DNA from 2 places in the Paenibacillus sp. J22R67 genome. Region 1 is predicted to be linked to the other one. Evidence: a T-box and tRNA genes for the amino acid it is inferred to sense, from the RefSeq annotation. Region 1 holds a T-box; the other holds one or more tRNA genes.

Region 1 (16,836 bases):
TTGGACTAATCCGACTGTCTTCATTCCGTCTATGGTAGGAATCATACTTGCCTTAACAGAGCGCTGAAGCGCTTGTTGAATGGCTTGTTTGGGTGTCGCTCCCAGCGCAAGAAGGACATCAATTAACTCGCGAGACGACCCTACCTCACGGTTCATCTGATTCAAAAACAACCCGCAAACAATCATAGAACTTCCAATTGTCATCCCGCTGATGGGGATTATGAATTGGGTAGTTGGTTTAATAATTTGGAAACCAAGCATAAGTCCCATGGTTAGCATTTCTGTAACAGCAATTGCTGCTGCTATTCGCCAATTGATCCCTTTTAACCCTATCCCACGTTTGCCCGCGTTTTGTGTAGCTATCATAATCATGATTGCAATGATTCCTATAATAAGTCCTAAGTGTTCGGTTTGAAAAACAAAATGAAGCACGTATCCTATGAACAGCAGCTGCAAAGCACCACGAATGGTTCCCCAGGCAATATCCTTTTCAAGCCCAAGCTTCTGCCATTTGGATAAGACCATCGTAATCATGATAAAAGTAAGCGTAAAGCCCAAAGCTATTGGAGACAACTTACACCACTCCCCCTTGATCAAAGGAAATAGGCGGTAAGTCGCCTTTTTTCACTGTTTCTAACAAAGCCCCGCTCTCCAGATGCCAAAACCGATTGGCCACTCTCACGGCTTGCTTCTGCTCATGGGTCACCCAAATAAGCGCTGTCCCCATTTCATCCTTCCATCTCATTAGCATCGTTTCCACCGCTTGTTTGCTCTGTGCATCCAGCGCTGAGGTCGCTTCATCGAGTAGAAGGATATCGGAGCTGAGCAACATCGAACGCACGAGCTGAAGACGTTGTTTTTGTCCACCGGACAATTCTGCTGGATTCTGAGACCAATTAAGATCACCCAACCCAACCTCATCCATGAGTCTCTTAGCTAGAGGCTGATCAAATTTACGCTGATGAAGCTTACTCACCAGAGCCAGATTGTCTTCCACGGTCTTCGGCAGCATAGCCGGTTGTTGAGGCACATAACATACCCGTTTCCGCCACTCGCATGGTCCCCAGCTATCAACAGGACGTCCATGTAAGGATAAACGGCCACCGTGAATGCTGTCTAATGCAGCTAAAACACGTAATAGCGTACTCTTCCCCTGCCCGGATGGCCCTTGGATCGCTATGACATCTCTAGAACAAACATCCACACTGATTTGTTTAAAAAGCGGCGTGCTCCCTCCGTTTGGATGGTTTTTATGTACATTTTCAATAACAAAATAAGGCTGCAGAATTTCTCACTCCCTAGATGATCTAACGCTTATGATGATTAAATTATATCACAGCCCATTTCTCATGGTGTTTTTAACCCATTTTTTTCACAAACAGGCACTGGCCTACACAAGATGACTTGCCCTATTCATACGTTGTGATGAACACCCAATGTGATGATAAAGGAGCTACTGCATATGCAGCGACTAATGTGTAAAGGTAAAATCCACCGTGCAACGGTTACGGAAGCCGACCTGAATTACGTCGGAAGCATTACCATAGATGCTTCGTTAATGCGTAAAGCGAACATTTTACCCTACGAAATGGTTCAGGTTACCAGCCTGCGCAACGCGACTAGGTGGAAAACATACGCCATTCCGGCACCGGAAGGCTGTGGCAAAATCGGACTGAACGGCCCTCCAGCCCATCTTTTTAAGCCAGGGGATCTTGTTATCATTCTGAGCATGGGTCTGATGGATGAAGCTGAAATCTCAGCCTTGAAGCCCCAAGTCGTATTCGTAGATGATCAGAATCAGGTACTCCGGGTTGAGGAGCATGATGTGGTCATTCAAGAGCAAGAAGTGAAATCTTATGAGTAATCTCAGCACCAGCAAGTGGACGAAATACAAGCTACTCCGCAAATCGGAGGAGCTTCGAGTGAACCTCCCGGAAACCGAATGGCTGAAGGAATCCACCTTCTGGCGAATGTTAAATAAATATGAGCAGGTTATTATTAAGCCCACTGGCAGCTATGGCGGTCACGGTGTCATTCGCTTCAAGAAATTGAATACTTCCGAATACGAGCTCCAAGACGGGGCAAAAAAGAAACGATTTACCGATCAAGATCAAGTAAATACCTTTCTCAAAAAGAAAACCGGCAAAAATTACATTGTTCAGCAGCGTATTCCACTCGCTACCGTTAATGGGCGGCCCTTTGATCTACGCGTGATGGTACAGCGGCACCCTCATTCGAAGTGGCAAGTAACTGGTAAACTGGCCAAAGTCGCAGGTGCAGGCTTTATCGTTACGAATATCCGCATGAGCAGCGGAAAAGTTGTTTCAGTGGAGCATGCGCTCAAACACTCTCAGCTTAAATCCATGCGATCAGGGGAACTATTAGCAAAGCTCGATAAAGTTGCACTAAAGAGCGCTGCCAAGCTTGGGCCTTCCTATAGATGGGTAAAAACGATGGGGATCGATATGGCTTTTGATAAAGAGGGCCACGTTTGGATCATAGAGGTCAACTATGCACCAATGCTGGAACTATTTTTGAAGCTAAAGGATAAGTCGATCTTCCGCAGAATCAAGACTTTCCACAAAAAATAAACAAATGCAAGAGACACAAGCCGTCTCCAACTTCTCCCGGCTGTAATAATCTACATTAGAGTTTGCATATGCGAATTCTTACTAACTAACCATTCGTTTTCCCGCTGAAAACGGCGAGGAGGCCCAAAGATGAAGCAATTGGGGCTTTATTGCTCACGATGTTCGGCAAAGCTCCCATTCCGCTATCAAGACATGAAATGTACTTGCGGCGGCACGTTATTGGTCGACTACGACTTGGAGCGCTTGAGCAAAACATTCAAGAAGGAAGCATTACAGACTCGCTACCCATCCATGTGGAGATACAACGAACTGCTTCCGGTGAGCAACCCGGATTGTATCATCACGTTAGGCGAAGGCTGGACCCCGCTAGTACGCTTACAGAATTGGGAACAGAAGCTGCCCATTAAGCAGCTATGGATTAAACGCGAAGAACAGAACCCGACGGGAAGCTTCAAATCACGAGGTTTTTCCGTTGCCGTTTCTCTGCTAAAAGAAGCGGGAGCAACCAAAGCGGCCGTTCCTTCCAACGGCAACGCCGCTGGCGCGCTCGCTGCCTATGCAAGCCACGCCGGGATTAAGGCTTCGGTGTTCATCCCCCTAGATTGCCCTCCGCTAATCGTGGAGGAGTGTCCTCTCTATGGGGCGGAAACCTACCTGGTAGATGGCTTCATACATGACGCCGCTGCTATTATTGAAGCCGGCAAGCAGGAGCAAGGCTGGGTGAATGTTGGCACCTTAAAGGAGCCTGGACGCGTAGAAGGTAAAAAAACAATGGGACTGGAGCTCGCCGAACAGCTTGGATGGACGTTTCCCGACGTCATCATCTATCCAACCGGCGGAGGCTCCGGAATTATTGGCATGTGGAAAGCTTACCATGAGCTCAAAGCGCTTGGCTTTGTTGACGGACCCATGCCGCGATTCGTTTGCGTGCAAGAAGAAGGCTGCCAGCCTATTGTCGATGGACTGTTGCAACAAGCTGGCATGAACCAGGCAGGAGCAGCCGTTGAGCCGAGTCCGACAGGCATGCGTGTGCCGCAGCCGCCTGATCTACCTCTCATCTTGTCCATTGTTAAGGAAAGCGGCGGTACGGCGCTGGCCTTATCCAAGAGCCAGATCGCCGATGCTACGCGTTCTTTGGGCGCTCAAGGCATTTCTTCGTCACCAGAAGGCTCTGCGACCTGGGCAGGTCTGATTGAGCTCTGTGACAATGGCTGGTTGCGCCCAACCGACTCAGTTGTGCTGTTTAACACATCGCATGCGATGAAATATGCACAGCTGGAAAGCATTTCCTCGGTTCCAAGAATACGGAGCTATGCGGATTATAAGTCGCTTGGGCACTGAGCAAGAAAAACCGTCAGGGAAGTAATTCTTCCTGACGGTCCTTTTATGTTTGTATTCGAGCCCACGAACCCCCTAGTAATACGTTGGATACATGGATTCATGGGAACTGGAATCCTCTATTCATTGAAAAACACGCTGTTTTCTCTCTGAGCGGAACTACAGGTACTTATTTGGCCTCCATGCACGTTTTTCAGGTGAAATTGGCAACATAGCAGAACGTAGTTCCCCTTACATGTGGAAATTGCGCCTTTTCAGTGAAATAGCGGACTATAGTTCCAGTTAGGCTTGACCTAGATTATTTTCTTCGTACAAGCGGTACATCGCTTGAATCAGAGGCTCAGCTGGATCACGGTTCAATAAGAATAACGTCATTAAATATTGCAGAGGAAGAGCACAAGTGTTATTGCCATCTTGTACAGCAACGAAGCCGGCTTCCAATACAGGGCCATGCTCCTCATGAAGCTCTAAATCAACATAAATCTTTTGATCAGGAAATTCTTCACGAACAGCTGATGCGCAGTAAGGAACAATATGTTTATCCAAAAGTTCTTTCGCCTGGTCTTCCGTTTGCGGCGGATTAGGAAGCGGATGATTCTCCGGGCTTCGCAGCAAGTCCACAAAGAAGGAAGAAATCCAGAGTCCAGCATTCGGATTTGTTTGAAAATTTCTCATAATTTCATTTAAGAAAAACCCACATGACGTGAACTTCTCATCTTTTTTAAGTGTAAAAGCAAACATCGGGCCATACGTTGGATTATTTCCGATTTGTCCCTCGACTTCATATTCGGGAAATTGCGCTTTCATAACTTCGTTCATGTGCTGAAACCAAGTCATAATGATCTGGGCCTGCTCTTGTTCCAAATCTTGTGCGTTATTTTCTTCGGTTTGTGTTTCGATCTCTTTTTCTGTCATTGTGGTAAAAGCCTCCTGAATCATTCATATTGGCACGAATATTCCTATTGTACCGCATTTGATCCAGATCAGAAAGCTATTGTTGCATTTTTAAAGACGAATGCGGACGACACCAACCTCAGAAGCGTTCACCGAGATCGAGTTAGGGGAGCACAACAGGCTCTTTCAAAGGAACTTTCTATAAACGCTTAGGAGTCGGCATACCAAGCAGCTCAAGAGCTTCATGAAGGGTAGCCTTTACCGTTTGAGTGATCCATAAACGGTGAGAGATGCTCTCTTCGCTCCCTTTTAAAACCGGACAAGCGCTATAGAAATGATTGAACAGAGAAGCCAATTCAAACGCATAATGACAAATCAAGCTAGGAGCCAATTGTGAAGTGGCATTCTCCAACGTTTCCGGCCAGTAAGCGATATGCCTAAGCAGCTGATATTCCTGATCTTCCAGAAGGTTTCCATTGAAAATGGCTTCGACGGTTTGGAGTTGATCATCTTTCTTAGCTTTGTCCAAAATACGGTTCGCTCTCGCATAGGCATAAAGCAAGTAAACACCTGTATTCCCAGTCACTTCGGTAGCTTGCTCCAGATCAAAAATCACTTCCGTTTGCAGCTGATATTTCAGCAAATAGTAACGGATCGATGCCGCAGCGATGGATCTGCTCGATATTCCCGCTTTTCTTGAACGTTTGGCATCTATCACTTTCTCCATGCGATCAAGAAGATCAGCGACTTTAATGCCAATGCCTTGACGCCCTGACATCGCATAGGAACTTTTGCCTTCGGAAGTATCCAGGCCAAGTCCTCCCGCTGTGTCGGGACTCAATGAAACAACACCGTAGCTTACATGCTTGAGCTGGCTCGCCTGCTGCTGATAACCAAGAACTTCTAGGGCCAGCTTCACCATTTCTTGTGGATACTGCTGACGATAGTCAATGACATTAATGACCATATCTGCGTGCCCAATTGTTTTCTTACTTCCTTGGGCAGTCGTTGACCATAGGCCGTCCTCCCATTTTTTATACACAAAATCATTTTGAAGCAAACCGAATTTCCACAGATGATAGGCGATATCCTTCGCTGTGTAGGTGAGAATGCCATTGGAACGAACAAGCACTTTATCCCCTTGAAAATCCTGGTTGTCTGCTGGAATTTCTCCCCCTTCATCGAGGTTTTTCAATACCCAACAGCCTGCCAGTTTCCCCTCAGTCACCTTGTGAAACATCTCCGTTTTGCTCAGCAGCTCAAAGGTTGTATCCCAAAACCCTGCACGAACAATGCTGCTTTCCCAAACCAGCACATCGTAGGAGATACCGAATTGTTTCATTTCATCCAACTGCTCACGCACAATGCGCTCTGCGACCAGTGCTCCCATCCACGCAAGATTTGATGTCCCGCTCTCAATGGCATGTAGGACCACAGAACGCTGCTCGGCTAGCTCTGGCTGCGCTTTATAAGCTTGGTTCACCTTGGCGTAGGTTTCCCAACAAAAATCTCCAAATCGCGGGAAACTCCCCTCGGTTTGCGTATGAAGAATACCTACCACCGTATCTGCTAATTGATTCCCAAGGTCATCAATATAGTTGTGAACCTCTACTTCGTACCCAGCATGCGAAAGCATACGCGACAACGAGTCACCGATACAGGAATTTCTCAAATGACCAACATGCGCGGCTTTGTTAGGATTAATGGAGGTATGTTCGACCAACACTTTAGTTTGATTGCTAGGAGTAGCGCGCTTAGTTGGAGCTTGATATTTTCCATTAGCCCATGCATCCCAGTTGATATAAAAATTTAGAAAACCAGGTGCAACAGCAGCTGCCTTGCTGAACAAACCTTGGACAAGCCCGTTCTGTTCGATGCGGCTTTGAAGCTCCCCAGCGATCTGCAAGGGGGATTTGCGCAATATTTTGGCCAAAAGCATGGCGATGTTGGAGCTGTAGTCTCCATGCTCCGGGTGAGCTGGATGCTCGGTTAGAATTTTCAAATGGGCTGGACGCGGGGTCCCGGATTCCTGGAACATGGCCTCGACGTGCTGCTCAATTTCAACGGTTAATAGCTGCTGAATCATGGTATTTTCCTCCCAAATCATATAATTTGCATACAAAAAAGCCCCCGTCTCTAAATAAGAGACGAGAGCTGTTCATTCCCGCGGTACCACTCTAAGTGTTAAATCAGCAGATTTAACCCCTCCAACGATAACGGCTTATGCCGGATCTCCCTACTACTCCGTTCGGAAGACCATTTCCCAGGTCCGTTTCGTTCCTGACATTCGTACCGGTTCCCACCATTCCCGGCTCGCTGCGACTGTCCGACAAGAACTACTGTCCTGTTCATCAATGTTACATATCAAGTTATGAATTGACTGAATATTACTTTAATATTCCCTAGTTGTCAAGAGGCAACTAATTTCATCATTAGGATGCCAATGAACGCCAACGCCAATCCAGACTGTTCCATCATCGAAAATTTATCCTTCAAAACAAATCGCGTGTACAGAAGCACGATTAGTACATTCAATGCGACAACAGCAGATACTAAGCCTGCTTTGCCATGATCAAATCCATGAATAATGAAAATCATGCCGACCACATTCGTAATGCCCACGACCATCCCGAACAGAAATGTTCGTCGTTCCGTCCAGCCTGAAGCAGCTGCTACTTTTACCTGTGTATTGTCCCCTTGCTTCTGATCCTTCAACCACCAAAGTCCAAAACAGATGGTTCCAGTTGCAAACATACAGAACAATGTCGGAAAGAGTGGAGCCGATACCAAAGTCGTCCATTTACTGGACAAATCATTGGCCGCAAAAAGAATCAGAGCAAGCGCTCCCCATCCTGCGCCTTGCAAATTTTTGAGCGTAATATCATTGGAATAGCGCACGACTAAAATCCCGATAACAATAATGACAAAGGCTAGAAACTGCATGATGTTAAGTCGTTCGTCCCAAATCAGATACGCAACGAATACCACAACGACGGATGGCAAACCAGTGAGGATGGCGACCAATGACGCTTTTCCTACGGCAAAACCCTTGAACATACTGGCATTAGCCCCAAAGGAAAACAGCCCCATTTGGACACCAATCAGCGCAGACACCGTCCAAGCTTGTTGTAAAAGAAGGGCGCAAATGGCGCTTATTAACGCCCCCATGAAAAATGTGCCGCATAGCAGCACATTCCGATTTAATGATTGCTGGCTGGACCAGTGATACAGAATGCCTCGCAGCCCGAAACTGAAAGCCGCAAGTACGGAATACATGAGCCACATCCGAACAGCTACCCCTCTCTTTTGCTTGCAAAGATCGGGTTATTTTACCACATTAATTCTTATTGAACAACACTTTGTTCCAGGAGAAGGCGCTCAAGAATGGCATCTCCGCCAGCAGAAACTTTCACTTCCGCGAACTTCGCATGTTGTTCGTAGTTACGGCCAGTTCCTTCTGGGATGAAGTAAGTTTCAATCCCATAGTCAATCCCCTCGTACCCCATTCGAGTACCGTTAATACGAACTTCTCCTGGGCCAAGTGGCTCGCCTTTCGTATAAACGCGGCTGAATTCATACACACCTGTAGCTGTGTTCGGAGCAAGCACAACAGCGATTTTTTGCTTTGATGGCACATCACCATTTTTGGAATCAAAGATAGGCGGCTGAGAAATCGTGTAGCGCAAACGTACATAATCACCTTGAATAAGCGAACGCGGGTCAAGCGGCTCAAGCTGGAGCTTGATGAGCTGCCCATGAGAGAGCAGGTACTCGCTTTTGCCAATTTGTATCGACATGGCCGCGATTTGCAGCAGCACCAGCACCGCAATAAGGAGTCGGTTCGCTTTATGATTTGGCCCAGCACTAGCTTCTGGTTCGGCAGCTTCAAGGCGGTGTCTTTTTTCATACCAAAGAGTAAAGATCAGAATCAAGATTCCAATCATAGCGAGCGTAACTGATTTATGCAGCAGCTTCCAAGCTAAATCGTAGTATTTGTAGACAAGGAAAGCTGTCCAAAAGCCCATCGACCACGCGAAAATCCAGCGGATCTGCAGCTGCTTACTAACGACTAAGGCAAGCACCACAAGAACAAAAAACAGTGCATTGGCGATGTAATACCAGGTAGACTCGGTTATGAAGGTTAGTGCAAACAATGCTAATAGAAACGAAGGGTAGCTGCTATAGAGCACTGGCTGCCTAACTGCAGCGTTCTGAATAACCTGCCCGCCTGCAAACAGGAGGAATAATAATCCTGCAATGACTGTCAAAATGATAACACTGCTATTGATCCAATTGGATAGGATCGCGGCTGTAATCAAAATTGATGCAAGGAAGAAAAAGATACGATGCACCGTCCCGGCAATGTAGATAAATGCAGCGATTGTAAGCGCTAAGAAAGCGAATAGAGCAGGGACATTTTCTGCAAACACAGCCGCTCCCGCTCCAAGAAGCAGTCCACTGATGAGTATTGTGTACCGGACTAGAGCATTTAACTTGTTCAATAAGATCATGCCAGTGACAACAACAAGTCCAAAACCCATTAACACATTCTCTGGGTTCTCAAACCCGAGCACCAACGTAACAATTCCAACAACCGTCAGACTGCCTAGCAGCGAACCGATGATGACAACGGAAACCGTGAGAACGCGCACAATCCATTTGGTAAAATCACCTTCCGGTTTATCGTGCTCACCTGCCTCGCTTTCGAGTTCACCATTCCTTGGCTTCTCGGCAGGCTGCCAGGCACGAATAAATGTCATGAACTTCACATTCGCACCGATGAACACAATCACAAATATCAAACTTGCGATGAAAAAAAGCTCGTTATAATGGTGAACGATAAGCTCAATGTATTTGAATGTAATCGTGGCTGAAATCCATAAGCCTGAGAATAACAGATAAGCTTTGTTACGTGTCTTATGGGAATACCAAACTGCTGCCGTTAGAATAGCAACCAGGGGCAGATTCATGAACACCCCATAATCTTCGAATGCGTACGAATTTGAAAGCATGAGCAGTATGGCTATACCTGCTTGAAATGAAATCCATTTCAAAAACGATGAATTTAACCTTCCACGCTCTGTTAGCAGATAGAGAATTCCGTTTGCGATAGCTAACCCTACCCAAATCGCGATTTGGACAGCCTCCGAATCCGATCTTCCTTCCCATTGTGGGAAAAAGTAAAAGCAATAAGCCAAATGCCCAAGAATATACGATAGGATGTAAAAGGGCTGCCACCTCGTCCATATGGCAAAAAGAAATGCCGGGATGAACCAGATCGCAAACAACGTGTAGCTATCGGCATGGGAGTTGTAGGTTTGCCCAATGAGCCCAGCCCCTACACCAAAGGATATGCAGCTTGCAAACAAGCTAAGCTTACTTAGAAACTGCCGGCCTGCTTGATTGGAAAGCCAAACTGATAATCCATAGAAGCCGAGAATAAGCAGAAAAGCTGGCGCGAATTTCTCCCAGCGGTTTAATTGCTCCCAGTTTGTTGCAAAGAAATATACAATGGCAGTTAGAAGGGAACTGGCTCCCAGCACATAGCCTAATTGAATCGTAATCCATTTCGAGTTCATGATGCGTGGCCTCCTCTCGTCTTACTTCTCATTGTACTTGAGATATACGTTTTGAGAAGTACTAACTATTCCTAGTACCCGATCATTAGCCTAAAGTAACGCATCAACCCGTCTCCTTCCAAAGTTTCACTTACGGCCCTTCCCCATTTTCATGGAATAAATCCATTCATACACAATAGGTACAACGACTAGGGTGAGCAGCGTCGAAGTACTTAATCCCCCAATAACAACGACAGCTAAACCTTTCGAGACGATCGTCCCTTTAGATAGACCTAGCGCTAATGGCATCAAAGCCATAATGGTCGCACCTGCGGTCATCATAATCGGTCTGAGGCGTGTCATCCCCGCTTCAATCAACGATTGACGCAGCGGATGGCCCTGCTCAGCAAGCTGTTGGACCCTGTCGATGAGAACAATGGCATTGGTGACGACGATACCGATTAACATAAGAAACCCGATCAGGCTGGTGACGTTTAGTGACTCTCCGGCAACCAAGAGACCGAATAAGCCTCCGATTGCAGCAAGCGGCAAGCAGAAAAGAATCGAGAATGGTGCTCTTGCATTCCCAAATGCGAGTACCATGACAAGGTACACGATAAAAATAGACGCTCCCATGGCCATGAACATGTCCCTGAAGCTTTGATTAATATCACCCGACACTCCCTTTACTTCGCGGCTTACGCCCAAGGGCAGCTCAATCTTGGCAAGCTCCGTCGATATTTTTTTACTAATTCCGCCTTTATCGGCACTGTCGATTTGAGCCGTCACCGTAATTACCTGCGACTGCATCTCCCGACTAATAGAGACTGGAGCGTCAATTTCTTTAACTTTAGCGATCTCATTAATTTGCACAAGTTTACCACTCGCTGACTTAAGTTTGATACTGCCTAACTCATCTATCGAATCTTTGTATTTGTTATCCAGCATTACCTTGGTCGCATAAGTGATGTTATTAAATTTAAGATCACCTAACTTTTCTTCTTTTACCCAACCATTCACGTCCTCCAGAACTTGAGCCGCAGTGAAGCCGTACATCATCGCCTTGCCTTCATCCACGGTAATCTCAACTTCTGTCTTTGTTTCGCTTAGGCTGTTTTTAATCTCCGTAAGCTCAGGGAACTCTCTCAGTTTATTCTCAATCTGCCGAGCAGCCTGCTGTAAATACAGCTGATCATCTCCTGTTAATAAGTAGGAGAAGTCTACGCTGCTTCCCGTGCCAGGTCCAAAAGCGAATACTTTACCGTTCACTTTGGCATCTTTGGGAAGAAGCTCAACGATTTTTTGCTTATATTGTTTAAAAGCCAGCTTAGCGTCTGTATGCGCACTCGATTCCGTGTAAATATCCGCCCAGTCAGCCCCCATAATCGCTTCGTTGTAGCTAAAAATGGATTGACCCGAGGCATTCTTGGCATCTTTCAATAAAGTTTCGATTTCTTTGGATTGAGCATTCATCATTTCGAGCGATGTGCCGCGAGGCATCTGAATCGTAAAAACCATTTGTCTCTCCGACTCGTTGGCCGGCATAAACGAAGTTGCCAGATGCGGCACCGTCAGCACAATGGAAAGAACAAACAAAAACGCTGCAAACAACAACGTCTTTATACGGTTGTTTAAAGACCACTCTAACATTCTTTGATAGTGAAGCATGTACGAATTCACTTGCTTCTCATTCTGATGCGGAATGTTATTTCCTTTAAGCACCATCAGCTTCGCCAGCATCGGAATGACCGTTAGGGCAACAAGCAAGGAAGACAGAAGCGCACAGATCAAAGTCAGTGCAAACGGACGGAATACTTCGCCGACAACGCCGCTGACGAAACCAATCGGTGCGAAAACACCAACCGTTGTAAGGGTCGAAGAAGTGATGGCCGAGGACACCTGCTGCGTAGCCAGCCTGATAACCGATTCGCTGCGTTCCTGCGCCTTCTGCATCTGGCTGTAAATATTTTCAATCACGACGATGCTGTCATCAACGACCCGTCCAATAGCAATCGCCATCCCCCCGAGCGTCATTATGTTCAATGAAATACCAAGCGGGTTCATAAATAGCAGCGTAATCAAAATGGAAAGCGGTATGGAGACCAGTACAATGAAGGTCATTCGCACATTCCGTAAAAAGATCAAGATCATGAAAGAAGCAAGAAGCGCCCCCAGCCCGCCTTCCTGTACCATCCCATGAATAGATTCCTTCACAGATGTTGCTCCATTCAATACAAGATGGAACTTTACTCCTTTCAATGACTTTTGCCAGGATGCAATTTGTTTATCTACTTCTGCGGCGAATTCTACCGTATTCGTATCCTTTGTCTTGTAAAGCAATAGGGTAATCGCCGGTTTGTCGTCTAGTCTGGCCGCAACGGTGGATTCGCTGATCGCTTCCACTCTCGCGATTTGCTTAAGCAGAAGCGTGTCGCCTTCAGGCGTTCTTATTTTCATATTGTCCAGGCTGTAAATGGAGTCCAACTGTCCTTTTACCCGAAGCATCTGACGATTGCCGTTAAAATCAACCGTGCCTGCCGGACTGGACACAAGTCCTCCCTGAATAAAGCCGGATACCTCTCGCGGTGTAAGGCCGTATCGGTTGATTGCAGCGCCGTCCAGCTTAATGGTAAGCACCGCTTCCCGGTTGCCAAATGAATCTATATGGTCAACACCTTTAATACCCTCTAGTCCAGGTAAAATCATATCCTTGAAAGCCTGCTCCAGTTCCGTTTGATTCGTTCCCGCTTCACCATAAAGCGCCAAGTGATAGATAGGCTCGGAAGCGAAGCCTGACGTTAACACCTTTGGCTTCTCAGCTCCTTGCGGAAGCCGGACATTTGCAATCAGACTTTCCACATCTTTTTTAACATCCTCAGGCTTCTTGCCTTGCTCTAGCCCGATAACAATTTGCGAGTAATTATCCTGCGAACTGGAGCTTACATTCCTGAGCCCTTGCATTCCTGCTACTGCTTTCTCGAGCGGTTTGGTAACCAACTCCATGACGTCCTTTGGCGGAGCCGTGTAATCAGTCGAAATAATAACTCTCGGATAGGAGATATCCGGCATACTTTCTACCTTCAGTTTCGTGGCAGCGTAACACCCCCCTGCGATCAACAGCCCTATCACTATCCATACAGCCGCAACATTTTTCATCGAAAACTCCGTTAGTTTCTTCAATCTTTTGACTCCTCTCATCATGGGCTGCCTAAAAAAATGCATGACAATAAAGCCGATTCTACCTTAGGGGCAATAATCGGCTGTGTGTGCATATACGGGATGCTAATCTTTTTTTACTACATTAATCGTGTCCTCCTCCTTATCATTCCATTTGATATGAAGCTTAAAGCTATCTTCGTCTACATAAGACGTTTCTTCAGTAGACTTTCCGCTCATTTTCAAATTTTTCGAGCTCGTTTCGCTCTTGCCACTTTGATTAAAATTTTTACTTTCCATAAAAGAGTAACTGACATTTTCAACAGACTGACTGTCTTTTCCAATATACGTGATTACAAATGATTTCTCATGATCGGAAGGAAGAACTGAACATTCCACTTGCCAATCTTCCGTTTTCCCGGTAAATTCGATAGGCTTCGAGCACCCTATCAATCCTAGAACGCTGACTAACATCAGACCTACAAACCATCGTCTCATAGCAAATCCCCTTTATGCGTCTATTTCATTAAACAAGCTTCAATTTTACGAAAAAATGAATCTGTCCGTCGCTTTGCTCAGCCCAAATGGCCCCTTCATGCGACTCCACAATGCTTTTCGCAATGGCGAGCCCCAAGCCCGACCCTCCGGTATTCGAAGAACGTGAAGTGTCAACCCGATAGAAACGATCAAATAACTGATGTAAGGCATCATCACCAAATGGTTCTGATTGATTGCTAACTTGCAGAGTGACATACCGATGATCATGGAGCAGTCTGACAGTAATTGCCCCCGGTTTCAAGCTGTACTTAAGCGCATTTCCTAGAAGATTCTCGAAGACACGAATCATTTTATCCACATCGATACGAACCAACAGCTTCTCCTTCGGAATCGTGCGGGTGATCGCAAGCTGCTGCTCCTCAGCCGGTGTGACAAACTCCTCAATCAGTTGGTCTAATAGTTCGTTGATTGCAACCCCTTCTTTGTAAAGAGGCTCATCGTGATTCGCTAACTTCGTAAATTCGAACAAGTCATCAATGAGCAGCTTCAACTTTTCGGACTTATTATAAGCAATACTAATATAGCCAGCCGCCTGCTCAGGTGTTTCGTAACTCTTATCATGCAGCAGCCGCAAATAACCCATAATAAGCGTCAGAGGCGTGCGTAAATCATGAGAAACATTGGTAATCAGCTCGCGCTTCAAACGCTCGTTCCTTCTTTCCTCCTCAATCCTCCTCTGCAGATCCTCCACCATGAAGTTCATATCTCGGGCTAGGGAACCAAGCTCATCTTGACTGCGTTCAATGACACGGTAATCCAAATTCCCCGTTGCAATGATGCGCAGACCACCAGCCAGTTCCTCAATGTGGCGCATTTTCTTTTGCGTCATGAAGTAGAACAAAAGGATAAAAACAGCAACAGCGCTCAGCAAGGACAGCGGGCTTTCACCCTTTTGATAGGTAATGTGGGGTTCCGGGATGCCGGAGACAAGCAGATATGATTTCTGCCCCAAATAGGTTACAGGGTAAAAACTGGAAAACTCTTTTCGGCCATATTCCTGGTCCGTTCGGGCATTCATTGCGTTATTTATCACATTGTAAATTTCAACATTTGTTTCCGGTGCGTTCTGACTTCGAAATACGACCCTACCTTCCTGGTCGGTTATGAGAACCTTGAGCTTCTGATCATTCATTCGGTTTACATGATCTTTTAAGAACTCTGTCCTCTCTCCCAAACTTTCGTTATCAGACAGATCGCTTTGGTTTGGGAAGGACGATAGTTCACTAACCAAGCTGCGGGCTTCACTATCTATTCGTTCAATTCCGAACCTATAGTCAATAATAGCCTCTCGACGCATTTCTCCAAACAAATTAACACTGAAGCCATAAGTCAACGATCCCGCCAACAAACAGATGGCAAAGGTCAACATCAACTGCATCCGTAAACTTCTCTTCACATGCCCCATACTAATCCTGTACAGCGTCCTAACCAAGATAATCAGCTTTCTAAGGAGGTTAAAAGGGAACAGAGTAAATGGAAATCGGTTCAACTTGGAGTAAGGATCGAAATCGTATGGATTATTCAACTTTGTAGCCAACCCCCCAAACCGTTTTTATAAATCTCGGATTTCTAGGATTTTGTTCAATTTTTTCTCGGATTTTGCGGATATGCACCATAACCGTATTGTCGGAGTCATAATAGGCTTCCTTCCAGACGGTTTCGTACAGCTTTTCCGAACTCCAAACCATCCCTCGGTTACGCACTAGCAGCTCAAGAATGGCGAATTCCCGGGGAGTCAACCTAATTTCTTTACCCTCCAGCTTAACCTCATGGGTCAAAGTGTTGATCGTCAGATCATCCACTTCAAGCTCGTGGTCTTTGTTTATATGCGGAACATTAAGCCTGGTGTAGCGACGCAGCTGAGATTTAATTCGAGCAATTAGCTCCAAGGGATTAAATGGTTTGCTCATGTAATCATCGGCGCCTGAACTTAAGCCCCAGATTTTATCCATATCTTGACTCTTTGCAGAGAGCATGATGATCGGCATATTTTTCTGCTCGCGGATTTTAAAACAAGCCTCGATCCCATCCATATTCGGCATCATAATGTCGAGAACGATCAGATCTATCTCTTCCTTTTGAAGAACACGCAGGGCTTCCGCCCCATCAAATGCGCGGAGCAACTGATATCCTTCATTTTTCAAATATATGGCCAGCATATCTATGATTTCTTTCTCATCGTCCACAAGTAGTATCTTGGGTTGTGCCATCCCGAGTACCTCCTTCACATTTCTATGTAAATAAACGTATCAAGTTAATCTTGTAAATACAATCCAATTGTTGATAGCTATCATGAGACTTAGTATAGACACTGAATCTTAACAGAATATAGGGACAATTCTTAAGATTATCTTAACGGAGTAGTAACTTGAAGAGAGGCACGCAAGATCAAAAAAACCAGCCGAGGGCTGGTATTTCAATTCATATTCATTTAGTTAGATATTTTAAAGCTTTTTACCGACTTTTGCAGATCAACTGCCATCTCTGCCAACTGGCGAATCGCGGAAGTAATTTCCTGAATGGACGCGCTCTGCTCTTGAGCTGCAGCAGCTACTTCCTCATAACCGGCAGATTGCTCCTGCGTTATTCCGGAAATTTTTTGCATCACATTGGAGATAATCTCGAAGGATCTTACCGCTTTTTCAAGCGTATCCAGCAAATGATCTGTCCGCTTAGTAAACACGGATATACCATTGAAAATAACCTTGAAATTTTCATACGTATCATGAATCCAGGTTTGA
Region 2 (12,036 bases), on a different contig from region 1:
ATACTGTTAAAGTAATTTCCATAAACTCGGCTGGAGGCTTCTATGATCAAACAAAAATGGCGAATTCCGCCCACACAAGGGCTTGGATTTAAGCTCAGCAAAGGACAAACGGTTAGAATAACCGACGTAGAAGGCGAGCAGGTTGCCGACTTTGTCGCCTATCGTGTAGACGATTTTAGAGAACGTTTGGACCCTGGAGTTACGATGGATGCCCTTCATAAATTGAAATTGAAGCCAGGAGACCTGCTTTATACCAATACATACAAGCCAATGCTAACCCTAGTAACTGATCGCGTAGGTCAGCATGATTTCATTAATCCAGCTTGCCGCAGCGAAATGTATGAAGTGCTCTATAGTAAAAAAGACCATGCAAGCTGCTATCATAACCTGAATCAGGCCCTAGCCGAGTTCGCAATTCCCATCCCTGACCAACATTACCCCATTAATTTGTTTATGAATACCATCATAGAACCATCAGGGGAAATCACGATAGAGAGGCCGTTATCGAAGGCTGGAGATTATATTGAACTTCGAGCGGAAATGGATTTAATCATAGCTGTGTCTGCTTGTCCGTGCTCCGAGAGCGCATGTAATGGGTTCAAGTGCACACCTATTGACATCGAGATTATGTAGGCATTCACCCAACTCTTCCACTCAGCATACTATGCTCCGAATGGAAGAAGGAGGGTTTGGTTATGGTTCATTTGAAATCCAAAAGTTGGCTGGATCGCTATGTAGGTGAGCTGCCTGATTGGCAGCAAGATGCCTTTCGCAAGTTCGGGCATATGATTGCGGATGAAGACCGGATGTACCCCTGTATACCAGGGCGGCAGGGTTTTCTCACCGACAGCTTGCGGTTCGGTTTTGCAGCAGATCCCAGATCTGATCAAGCCATTGAAGAAGCTGCGCAGCTGCTGCAACAATACGGCGAATGCTCCCGTGATACCGGCCGGTTTGCTTCGCTTGTACTATTTTTCGAAACGCCGGAAGACATGGTGGCTGAATTCACCGTGGAAGATTACGAGCAAGTCTTCTGGTCCGTCTTGAGCCGGGTAAGCGCCACAGATCCGGTTCCTTGGCCCGCACACATTCCTCAAGATCCCTCCCACCATGCATGGGAGTTCTGTTATAGTGGCCATCCGTACTTCGCCTTTTGCGGGACACCTGCCCATCAAGTTCGCCGAAGCAGAAGGACGCCTTATTTTCTAATCACCTTCCAGCCCCGATGGGTTTTCGAAGAAATTAATGATTCAACCGCTTTCGGACGCAATATGAAAAACCTAATTCGCCAAAAACTAGTCGAGTACGACGGCGTTCCCGCACATCCCTCACTCAAATGGTACGGTCAGGCAGACAATCTGGAATGGGAGCAATATTTCCTGCGTGATGATGAAAGTATAGCTCCTAAATGCCCTTTTGCTTCTATGGCCATGAAAAAGAAGTAATGAAAAAACCAGCCAAGGCCTATGCGGACCGAAGCTGGTTATCTTTTTTTAATGAATCGTTTCCCGATTATTTGGAGGCATCTGCGGCATGCCTTGGGCCGGGACGAAGGTATTCAGCATTTTCTGCATATCCGAAGTCCCAAGCTGTGGAACCTGATAGTAGGCATTTCTATTCTGATACAAGAAAATCTCATAGGCCATCTCGATAAAATTCTGCACCTGGGAGGCTAGTACACGACGAACTGCAGGGTTCGTCACCTCAACGGAAGTCATCGTCAATAGAGAGGCATGAGATTTAATAAGCCCCAGCATATGCGCACTAATACCAGCGTCCTTCACATCAGCCAGCGATTGATTCGGCTTTTTGGGCTGCGTAGGCTTGATCCCATAGATGGGCTGAGACAGATTCCTTATCATGTAGGTCTGCGTCTCTTCGCTCGGCTTCTGTCCCGTAGTAAAGCACTCTGCCGTTAAATTGTAGTGGTAGAGCGTAAAGCTGTACTGATGGTCCAAAATGTCCAGAAGCTCAGGATCTTGGACGAACTGTCTGAAAATCATAAACTGATCCAGTACATTAATGGAACAAGCTAACACTTCGTGCAAATCAAAGAGCTCATGTCCCCCATGGTTCATGTTAGGTGCCATTTGATTCATGTTGTTATATGGTGTTTGCTGCTGCATCTCGAAGTCTCCTTTAATTGATGGATTGGTAACTTCGATAATATGAGTTAGAATGACGGAAATTATACAATTTCTCCTACTTCAGCAGCAGCGAGGCCCAAGTGGTTTCAAGCCACTTATCAAAGTCAGCACCCTTGTCCCCTTCGTACGTATCGTACACATCCGTTCTGGTTTTTTGGAGCTTTTCTTTGAATGCTTCAAAGCTATGACCTTCCGGTAGGCTCTTTTTAATACGCACGAACACCTTGCCTGCTCCTTTGACCAAATCCCCTTTTTTCCGCGGCGGCAGCTGGACATCTTCCCCAAATGCTTTTAGCTTGCGATAAGCTAATTCTTGAATGGGATACACGGCATCGTTAGTTAGGATACGGGTCAAAATATTTATGCTCTGTTGATCATTCCATTGACCTAACTGTTCAACAGCATCCAGACGTTCTCTCCAATTGGAGGAACGATTCGCGGATTTTTTTAACTCTTCAAAATTAGCTGGCACTTCATTGTTTAATTCTATATTCAACTGACTCAAGCTCCTTCGACTGCTGCAATTTGCGCATGTTCTTTTACTACAATGATGTTACACTTTTTTGGGGCTAAGCGCCAATGAAATGGACTTACGGCTGCAGACTTCGAAAAAATAGTTCGAAACTGACTGCCATTTGGGTATTAAGCTTGTCATCGCCCATCCCCATTCCCCAGGTAATTAATACACCCATATAAGTTTGAATGGCTTGATCCGCGATCATTTCTGCCGGGAAGACCGTTGAGAACTCCCCTCGTTTCTGTGCTTCTTCTATTAGAGGAATGAGCACTACTTTCAGCTCTTCCAACATCTCCAGCTGATTGGACAGTGACTTCTCGTTACTAAGATTGCTTTGAAATAGCGCACGGGCAAGCTGTCTAGTATACGGCACAAGCCTTACCAATTCTATAAGGAACTCCCGTAAATGAGGGAGAATCGGCCCGCTTTTATCCTTCAGCTTAACGAACTCAGTCGACGCCCAGAATGTCTGAATATCACAGAACACTTCTTCCTTCGTGGCAAAATAGTTGAAAAACGTTCCCTTCGCCACACCAGCTCGTTCCGTAATCTGATGAACCGTAGTCTCTTCGTAACCTTGCTCCGCAAATAGTTCGAGCGCTGTGTCTATGATCTTTTTGCGCGTTGCCCGCTTTTTTTCCTCACGGTTCATTGGGTCATCTCCGTTTATCGCTAATGTATACGCTGTATGTTCCAAGTATAGAGGAAACTGCATGTTTGTTCAATTCATTAAATGACCATCGGTCTAATATTATATGAATGTTCGAACCGTTACACTGCGAATGCCGCAACACAGCATTCATGCTCAAAACCCTGAGGCAGGCCGCCTCAGGGTTTTGAGTTTTGCTTTTATCAGTATCGAGCTAGCTAGAGCTTACGACAATCCCCCTGCAGTACTTGCAAACTGCCGCATCGATTTCGATTTCCTCATTGCAGTAGGAGCACTCCTTATGTGTTTTCACTGCTGTTGACTCTACCGCGGATTTCCTCTTCGTGCTAACCAAGATTAACAAACCGATTACAACAATGACAACGACGATTATCCAAAAAACCATACCGAAACACCTCCTAGTTGAAAATCAACTTTTGATGAATCCGTATATGTATATTCGCCCATGCTTGTCTGTTTGTCTTAGTCATTTATATTCGTTTCGGATAGTTTAATTATTACCATTATTTATTGCTCTTCTGCCACTCTTTGAACTGTCTGTCATACTCGGCAACGACCTTTTGCAAGCCTGCAGCATTCATTTTCTTAAGGGCATCCGGAAATGCCTTATCGTAGTCGACAAGCCCCAGCTTAATCGGATAAATACTTGTTTTCAGCTCAGCCAAGCAATTCGCGTACTCAACGCCTACTTTGCTCGCGTCAAAATTAAAGCCAACAACAACACTGTTTACTGCATTCTGCTCAACCGTGGTTCTGGCCTTCACATAGGCAGGGTGCGTATCTGGAGTCCATCTGCCCATCTGAATGTTGCCCAGCATCCAAAACTGAAGCTGATAAGCAGGTGCGTTCTTATCATCCTTTTTCAGCAACTCCATTTTGTTGGCGCCGCCATCTTTCCAATGTGTATCTTTAATGCCGTATAAAACTAAATCAAAATTCTCCTGCTTGAGATTCAGCCAATTCAAGAACTGAATCGCCGCTTCCGGATGCTTACTAGTTGCGGAAATCCCGTTAGAGTTTCGCACCCCGTAAGAACGGAATTTCGGCTTATCGTTTAAATAATACATATCGAGCTCGGCTCCCGGGACTTTCTCAGCGAGCAGTTTCGATCCTCCGATTCCTTCGCCTTCCCGGAACAGAATTCTACCATTGCTTTCTTCTTTAGCGGATACTTCCTTAGGTACCGTCAAAATGTCCGGATTCACTAATTTCTTCAAATAGGCATCTCTAAAAAATTGTGTATCCTTCTTAAATTCCGGTGTTTCGATCCATGGCTTCACAGTGCCCTGCTGATCAACGGAGATCAAATCTTGGAATACGGCAAATGGATAGGTGTCGTACGTTGTGTGTAGATAGGCAGGTGTTTCTTCCGCTAATACACGAATATAGACGTCCTTATTGTCCTCAGGCCAATTCTTCTTAATTGTTTCTGCTGCCGTGAGCAGCTCCTGCGGCGATTTCGGCGGTTGAAGGTTGTTCTTCTTTAATAGATCCGTTCTAAAGGTAACCATGCCATCTGCATTCGCGGTATCCGTCCAGAAATCCGGAACAAAATATGTCTTCCCATTGATTTTGGCAGCGCCCCATACCCAATCAGGGAGACTTTTCTTAAGATCAGCTCCGTACTTGGCAAGCAGATCATCAATTGGAATGATACCCCCATTGCTTGCGAGGACGTTAGGGCCTTTCAGGTCATGCATGATGTGAATGATTTCGAATTCCTCGCCGGTCGACATCATGAGGTTTGTTTTCTGATCCCAAACGTCCCATGGAATGTAAATGGCTTTATAAGTAAGGTTTAAACCATCTTGCGCAAGCTTCTTATTGATCGCTTCTTCCACCATAGCTTGATCCTGTGGCGCCGTACCCGGCATCACGTAGCGCACCATGAGTTTCTCTGTTCCTCCAGCCTTAGATCCAGACTGATCTGCTGGTGTACTTACTGCTGGGTCTGCTGACTTCGTGCAGGCAGAAAGTATCGACATGATCAAAGTGATACAAAGCAGCCAAATCCAAGAACGTTTGAACTTATTGGACTTTGAGTACAAATTGAACCCACTCCTTATAAACCAATTTATATGACAGGTCCATCGTAGCCGCCACCCACATGATAGGTAAACTTAAAAAACCTATAATCGCTTCAAATAAAAGAGATTTACCGATTTCAAATTTAGGGGATTCATTTACAAATTAGAAAATAGCATCACCCTAACTTCTCACCCAGAGCATCAGATCGGAACTGTGCAGGAGAAACCCCATATTTCTTCTTAAACAATGTGTAAAAATAGGTCGTATTATAAATACCGATCTTCTCGCTTATCGTATTTGCCGATTCGTTTGTTTCCAGCAGTAATTCCTTTGCTTTCTCTAGCCGTACATGCTTTAAATAATCATTAAAAGACATCTTGCAGTAAGCCTTAAACAGTTTCCCGAAATATCCCGGTGTCAGCTGCACTTGTTCAGAGAGACCCTCGAGTGAAATATCGGGCTTCGCATAGTTTCGATCGATAAACTCCTTGATCTCCTCCACAATATCGTTCTGGCGGCCCTTCGACTTCGCTTTTATGTTGTCGCAGATCTTATAGCACACTTGTTCTAATTCGAAAGCCGCTTCATGTAGAGATTCATAATTGGTCAGACTCGTTGCAATTTCAATGAAATGCTTCGCTTCATGATTTCCAACAGCAGACAAGTCAAAATGGATATACATAGAGATAATCAGCTGATTTAAGCATAACAGTGCTTGGTCATAAGGCAGTTGGCTTGCATACTGGATTAATTCCTCCATCTCACTCTGGACAGCTTCATGATGAGAGATTTGTATGGCTTCGATGAGCCTTTTTTCCAAATTACTCGGATATTTAAACTCCTCTTTGGCTTCATAAGTTTCCTCAGCATATGTAAACATCTGTCCTTTACCAGCAAAAAAACGCTGCTGCAACGCTTCTTTGGCATGAGCATACGAGTTGCGAATATCTGCGTCAGTTTGAACGATAGAGCCAATTGAAGCAGTTACAGAAATCTTGAAAAACTTTTTCACATTCGTTTGAATTTCTCCAACCAATCTAGGGAGCTCAGTCTGAGGAACGTCTGTTTCCAACTGCCCCAAAACACCGATTTCATCTGCCTCCACGACCACAGCCTCCATACCCGTCAAGTCTTGGGCAATGTTACATACCGCGAATCGAATTAAGGATTGTGACTTCTCCGAGTGCTTATTACTGAAATCTGCAAAGTCATCAATCTTGAGCAGCATGACTAGGAAATACGGTCCTCGCAGCTGTTCGCGATACTGATTACTCAAGTCTACTTGACTCCCTTTAAAATAATTGAGCAGGTAACTTTTCTTGGCAATATGCAGCGCTGGACCCATAAATGCTATCTTGTCAGCGATATTTTGAAAGGCTTCATCTAATAACAAATATTCGTTTACTTTCTTGGTAGTGTCCAAATCGTCATTTTTATACACTGACATCATTTTCCTGAGCAGTTTTTCCATCGGGTTGTACATCTGATTCGTTAGCCAAAGTGATACGGCCATACATAACACAAACATTGACAATGCTATGGCAAGCACGACCCCTTTTATATAATTCAGATTAGCTAACAAATCCTTATAACGATTAACGCTGATGAAATACCAATTTAATTCGTTCGATTTCACGAAGCTGACCAAATGCTTCTCCCCATCGATCTCCGTTGTAAAATTACCGCTGCTTTCTTTGGAATGAATTGTATCGCTTATGTACTTATCCCTGACATTATTTTCAAGGAAATGCGCCCCATCACTGTGGGAGAAAATCGTCCCTAGATCGTCTGTCACCATAATAAAGTTTGAGCTGTTGTTTTTCATGCCTTGAATTAATTTCTGTATGTACTTCTCTTCCATGTTGATGACGATAGCGCCCTTTTTTGGCAAATAGGAATTATACCCTGGTTGCAGTACAAAAGTTAATACATTAACGTCAAGGCCCGACACAGGGTCATGAATCGTTCGGGGATACAATTTACTGTATTTTTTCTCACGTTCGTGATTAATATTTTGTAAAAGTTCATTCTCGTCCTGCCGGGTGATGCCCTTCGTGTTCATGTAGCGGTCCGTGTACCCGTTATAGATTCCGATAGAATTCAGAAAAGGATAGCCGGATTGAATGTCAGAAAGCGCTCTCACAAGGCGGTATTCTTTAATACGGTCAAGTTCTGGATTATACATCGTCGATACAATGTCAGTATTGTTAATCAAATGATTGCCGATTTCATATACCTGCTGATTGACGATGTTGGCAACATAACTCGTTTGACTCAACATGGATTTGGAAATGCTGCCAACCTCCTTAACAGCGTTCATCGAGAAGAACGTGTACAGCGTCATACAAACGACAGATATGGTAATTGAAGTTAGTAAAAGAAAGCTAAGAAATAGCTTTCGGTACGCGGAATGCCTCAGCATTTTACTTCTCATTTGCATGCGTTGTTCCTCCCAGATCGTCCGTTTTCGTATCGTTTTATTATAGCAAGAAAAGAATTTTAAATAATTCAATTACCGAAAATTATAAAAATAACGAGAAATTGAAATGCTCATTTATCCAATAAACAACGGGATTAAAGATATTCAAAGTTTACTCGCTTGTCACTTTAAACTAGTGTGAAGAGGTGCAGTTGCTTCGCTATTTCAACCTAAGGAGCGTACCACTATGAGCGCCATTAAAAAACAAGATTTATTCCGGGAACTAAGAAGGAATTATATCGCCTATTTGCTCGTCGTCCCTGCTGCTGTCTACACCTTTATTTATGGGTACATGACGCTCCCGTACATGTTGATCGCATTCCAGAAATTTAACTACAAGCTGGGTATTTGGGGCTCCCCATGGGTTGGTCTTGATAACTTCAAATTTTTCTTCTTATCCGACCGTGCCTGGCAAGTTACCTTCAATACGATCCGACTAAATTTCTTCTTTATCATTTTCGGTACCATATTTGCGTTATTATTAGCAATCCTGTTCAGTGAACTGAAAAGTCTCCGTTTCTCAAAAATCATGCAATCCACGATCCTGTTTCCGCATTTCTTGTCCTGGGTCATCATCAGTTATGTGATTTACAGTTTATTTGCGACCAATTACGGGCTCATTAACAAAACAATGACCATGTTTGATTTAAGCCCCATCAATTGGTACTCCTCGCCGCAGTACTGGGTGCAGATCCTGGTTACCACCAATGTATGGAAGGATGTCGGCATTTCGCTAGTTATCTACTTGGCCGCTATCACAGGCATTGACGCCTCGCTTTACGAAGCGGCCAAAATCGATGGTGCCAGCCGCTGGCAGCAGATTCGCTTCATTACTCTTCCGCTGCTCATGCCCACGGTTATTATTCTTTCCTTGCTCGCGTTAGGCAGAATCATGTACGGAAGTTTCGATATGATCTACGCCATCATAAAAGACAACGGATTGCTTTACCCAACCGTTGATGTCATCGACACCTACACGTTCCGGGCGCTGCGAACCATCGGTAACCCTGCACAAGCCATGGCCATTGGGCTGTATCAATCAATCGTTGGGTTTATCCTTGTGTTTGGCGTCAATTGGATCGTTCGCAAAGTAAGCCCTGATAACTCTCTGTTTTAAAGAAAGGAGCCGCCATGCGTACTGTAAAGCTATTTGACGCCGCTAATATGGTCTTCATTTTCATCGTATCCTTATTATGTACATTACCTCTACTACTGGTACTGATCGTATCTTTCACAGATGAACGTTATATCCAGACACATGGATATAGTTTTTTTCCTCAGCAACTATCGTTTGCCGCTTACCGTATGCTCTTTTCAGGTAACTCTCCACTGCTGCAAAGCTACATGGTTTCTATCGCCGTTACTGTGCTTGGTACATTCATAGCCGTTATCATCACCGCCATGGCGGGATATACCTTATCTGCCAAGCATTTAAAATACCGAAATAGTCTCGCTATGTTTTTCTTTATCACGATGGTGTTTAACACTGGACTTGTACCTTGGTATATGATCAGCACGGGCTTTGGTTTAAAAAACAACCTGTGGGCGCTCATCGTCCCCTCCCTCTTGTTTAATCCGTTCAACTTGTTTCTCGTCAGGAATTATATGAAGCAAATTCCAGATTCCTTAACTGAAGCTGCTCGGATCGATGGAGCCAACGACGCCTATATCGCCTTTCGAATCTTTATGCCGTTAAGTCTGCCCGTACTTGCGACAATTACGCTTTTCTATGGTATTGGCTACTGGAATAACTGGTTTAACGCGATTATGCTCGTTGATAAGAGCCAGTTGTTCCCTCTGCAATACTTACTGTTCAAATTAAATTCCGAAATCAGCATGATTCAGCAAATGCAGACTTCCTCAACAACCATGTCTACCGCACAGCTGCCGAGCGAATCCATCAAAATGGCCACAGCCATCGTAACCATTGGTCCTATTGTTTTGTTTTATCCATTCCTGCAAAAATACTTTATTAAAGGATTGCTGATCGGTTCTGTAAAAGAGTAAAACAAAAAGATCACCCTGAGGTGATCTTTTGTTTAAAGCTGGTGATGGGAATACTCCAATTCCTGATTGAACATGCTTCCTACGGAAGCAACTAGTGGTAGATTTGGACGCGCGTCCTAACGGACGGTCGAACCCTCTGCGGCTTCTCTTCCTTTCCCCTTCAAAACAAAAAGATCACCCTGAGGTGATCTTTTGTTTAAAGCGGGTGATGGGAATCGAACCCACGCTACCAGCTTGGAAGGCTGAAGTTCTACCATTGAACTACACCCGCATGATGTAAAAAGTCGGGACGACACGATTTGAACATGCGACCCCCTGCTCCCAAAGCAGGTGCTCTACCAAGCTGAGCTACGTCCCGAAAAATACCGGCGAGAGGACTCGAACCTCCACTCGTTAGAACTCGATTTTGAGTCGAGCGCGTCTGCCATTCCGCCACGCCGGCTTATGTGGCGCGCCCTGAGAGATTCGAACTCCCGACCTTTTGATTCGTAGTCAAATACTCTATCCAGCTGAGCTAAGGGCGCGTATGAAATTGAGGTAAATAATGCCGAAGACCGGACTTGAACCGGTACGATAGTCACCTATCGCAGGATTTTAAGTCCTGTGCGTCTGCCGATTCCGCCACTCCGGCTTGCTTAAAGGCAGAAGGCGCTACCCAGATTCGAACTGGGGGTAAAGCTTTTGCAGAGCTCTGCCTTACCACTTGGCTATAGCGCCAAAAAGCGGAAGACGGGATTCGAACCCGCGACCCTCGCCTTGGCAAGGCGATGCTCTACCCCTGAGCCACTTCCGCATGATAATGGGGTTCCCCAAACATTTTTGGGAAATAATGCGCGTAGAGGGACTTGAACCCCCACGGTCACCCGCTAGATCCTAAGTCTAGTGCGTCTGCCAATTCCGCCATACGCGCATGCTGTAAATAAGGCAAATGGTGAGTCATGTAGGATTCGAACCTACGACACCCTGATTAAAAGTCAGGTGCTCTACCAACTGAGCTAATGACTCATGAAAGAAACTGGGGATCAAGGATTTGAACCTTGGCATGACGGAGTCAAAGTCCGTTGCCTTACCGCTTGGCTAATCCCCAATGGGTAGGTAATGGGCGGACGACGGGACTTGAACCCGCGAATGCTGGATCCACAAACCAGTGCGTTAACCCCTTCGCCACGACCGCCGCATTAGAAAGATAAAGAAATGGAGGCTGATGGATTCGAACCACCGAACTCGGAGAGAGCAGATTTACAGTCTGCCGTGTTTAGCCACTTCACTAAGCCTCCATGATGTAAAACCTTTTGCAATTCTGGTGCCGTCGAGAGGACTTGAACCCCCAACCTACTGATTACAAGTCAGTTGCTCTACCAGTTGAGCTACAACGGCATATTCATTAGTTATAATGGCGGAGCCGACGGGATTCGAACCCGCGGTCTCCTGCGTGACAGGCAGGCATGTTAGGCCTCTACACCACGGCTCCACATTTATAAATTTGAATAATGGTGGAGGCTGACGGGATCGAACCGCCGACCCTCTGCTTGTAAGGCAGATGCTCTCCCAGCTGAGCTAAGCCTCCATGGGAATGAACTTCTAAAGTGAAAATGGTGACCCGTAGGGGACTCGAACCCCTGTTACCTCCGTGAAAGGGAGGTGTCTTAACCACTTGACCAACGGGCCATGCTTAATGAAAATATACCAACGGAGAGAGAGGGATTCGAACCCTCGCACCACTTACGCAGTCTAACCCCTTAGCAGAGGGTCCCCTTATAGCCACTTGGGTATCTCTCCAATATAACGAACTGGTAGCGGCAGAGGGGCTCGAACCCCCGACCTTACGGGTATGAACCGTACGCTCTAGCCAGCTGAGCTACGCCGCCATAATGTCTATTTTATAAGAAACGGAGAAGGAGGGATTCGAACCCTCGAGACGCTTGTGACGCCTACACGATTTCCAATCGTGCTCCTTCGGCCAGCTCGGACACTTCTCCTAGTATTTATGGGTTAGGACTCCCCGAACAGGACTCGAACCTGTGACAACTCGATTAACAGTCGAGTGCTCTACCAACTGAGCTATCAGGGAATATGGTGGAGCCAAGCGGGATCGAACCGCTGACCTCCTGCTTGCAAGGCAGGCGCTCTCCCAGCTGAGCTATGGCCCCTTAAGGCTTGTCTGGAATCAAAAAAGAAATGGTAGGCC

The links. The T-box of region 1 lies ahead of AC58VC_RS03540 (arginine--tRNA ligase). A T-box ahead of a tRNA ligase gene usually reads a tRNA of that ligase, here a tRNA-Arg.
Region 2: it has a tRNA-Arg gene. The T-box ahead of AC58VC_RS03540 (arginine--tRNA ligase) is inferred to sense a tRNA for this amino acid. The anticodon was not compared.

The regions. Positions count from the first base shown of each region.
Region 1 covers NZ_JCAUAX010000001.1:705,541-722,376, forward strand. The annotation lists gene AC58VC_RS03510 (ABC transporter permease) at 1-573, opposite strand, end outside; gene AC58VC_RS03515 (ABC transporter ATP-binding protein) at 575-1,204, opposite strand; gene panD (aspartate 1-decarboxylase) at 1,463-1,864, shown strand; gene AC58VC_RS03525 (YheC/YheD family protein) at 1,857-2,591, shown strand; gene AC58VC_RS03530 (threonine synthase) at 2,721-3,932, shown strand; gene AC58VC_RS03535 (hypothetical protein) at 4,212-4,844, opposite strand; gene AC58VC_RS03540 (arginine--tRNA ligase) at 5,023-6,909, opposite strand; T-box leader at 6,964-7,184, opposite strand; gene AC58VC_RS03545 (EamA family transporter) at 7,233-8,108, opposite strand; gene AC58VC_RS03550 (GDYXXLXY domain-containing protein) at 8,168-10,402, opposite strand; gene AC58VC_RS03555 (efflux RND transporter permease subunit) at 10,529-13,561, opposite strand; gene AC58VC_RS03560 (hypothetical protein) at 13,664-14,035, opposite strand; gene AC58VC_RS03565 (sensor histidine kinase) at 14,064-15,620, opposite strand; gene AC58VC_RS03570 (response regulator transcription factor) at 15,613-16,305, opposite strand; gene AC58VC_RS03575 (methyl-accepting chemotaxis protein) at 16,527-16,836, opposite strand, start outside.
Region 2 covers NZ_JCAUAX010000030.1:1,589-13,624, forward strand. The annotation lists gene AC58VC_RS38020 (DUF1989 domain-containing protein) at 46-633, shown strand; gene AC58VC_RS38025 (YqcI/YcgG family protein) at 696-1,445, shown strand; gene AC58VC_RS38030 (spore coat protein) at 1,494-2,126, opposite strand; gene AC58VC_RS38035 (HEAT repeat domain-containing protein) at 2,203-2,643, opposite strand; gene AC58VC_RS38040 (TetR/AcrR family transcriptional regulator) at 2,738-3,316, opposite strand; gene AC58VC_RS38045 (hypothetical protein) at 3,528-3,719, opposite strand; gene AC58VC_RS38050 (extracellular solute-binding protein) at 3,838-5,319, opposite strand; gene AC58VC_RS38055 (helix-turn-helix domain-containing protein) at 5,538-7,802, opposite strand; gene AC58VC_RS38060 (ABC transporter permease) at 8,029-8,958, shown strand; gene AC58VC_RS38065 (carbohydrate ABC transporter permease) at 8,973-9,848, shown strand; tRNA gene AC58VC_RS38070 (tRNA-Gly) at 10,049-10,119, opposite strand; tRNA gene AC58VC_RS38075 (tRNA-Pro) at 10,133-10,206, opposite strand; tRNA gene AC58VC_RS38080 (tRNA-Leu) at 10,212-10,290, opposite strand; tRNA gene AC58VC_RS38085 (tRNA-Arg) at 10,296-10,372, opposite strand; tRNA gene AC58VC_RS38090 (tRNA-Leu) at 10,394-10,479, opposite strand; tRNA gene AC58VC_RS38095 (tRNA-Cys) at 10,495-10,565, opposite strand; tRNA gene AC58VC_RS38100 (tRNA-Gly) at 10,570-10,641, opposite strand; tRNA gene AC58VC_RS38105 (tRNA-Leu) at 10,679-10,758, opposite strand; tRNA gene AC58VC_RS38110 (tRNA-Lys) at 10,778-10,853, opposite strand; tRNA gene AC58VC_RS38115 (tRNA-Gln) at 10,864-10,935, opposite strand; tRNA gene AC58VC_RS38120 (tRNA-His) at 10,950-11,022, opposite strand; tRNA gene AC58VC_RS38125 (tRNA-Tyr) at 11,044-11,125, opposite strand; tRNA gene AC58VC_RS38130 (tRNA-Thr) at 11,150-11,225, opposite strand; tRNA gene AC58VC_RS38135 (tRNA-Asp) at 11,243-11,319, opposite strand; tRNA gene AC58VC_RS38140 (tRNA-Val) at 11,340-11,415, opposite strand; tRNA gene AC58VC_RS38145 (tRNA-Glu) at 11,442-11,516, opposite strand; tRNA gene AC58VC_RS38150 (tRNA-Ser) at 11,539-11,627, opposite strand; tRNA gene AC58VC_RS38155 (tRNA-Met) at 11,640-11,716, opposite strand; tRNA gene AC58VC_RS38160 (tRNA-Ser) at 11,739-11,827, opposite strand; tRNA gene AC58VC_RS38165 (tRNA-Asn) at 11,847-11,919, opposite strand; tRNA gene AC58VC_RS38170 (tRNA-Ala) at 11,923-11,998, opposite strand; tRNA gene AC58VC_RS38175 (tRNA-Ile) at 12,028-12,036, opposite strand, start outside.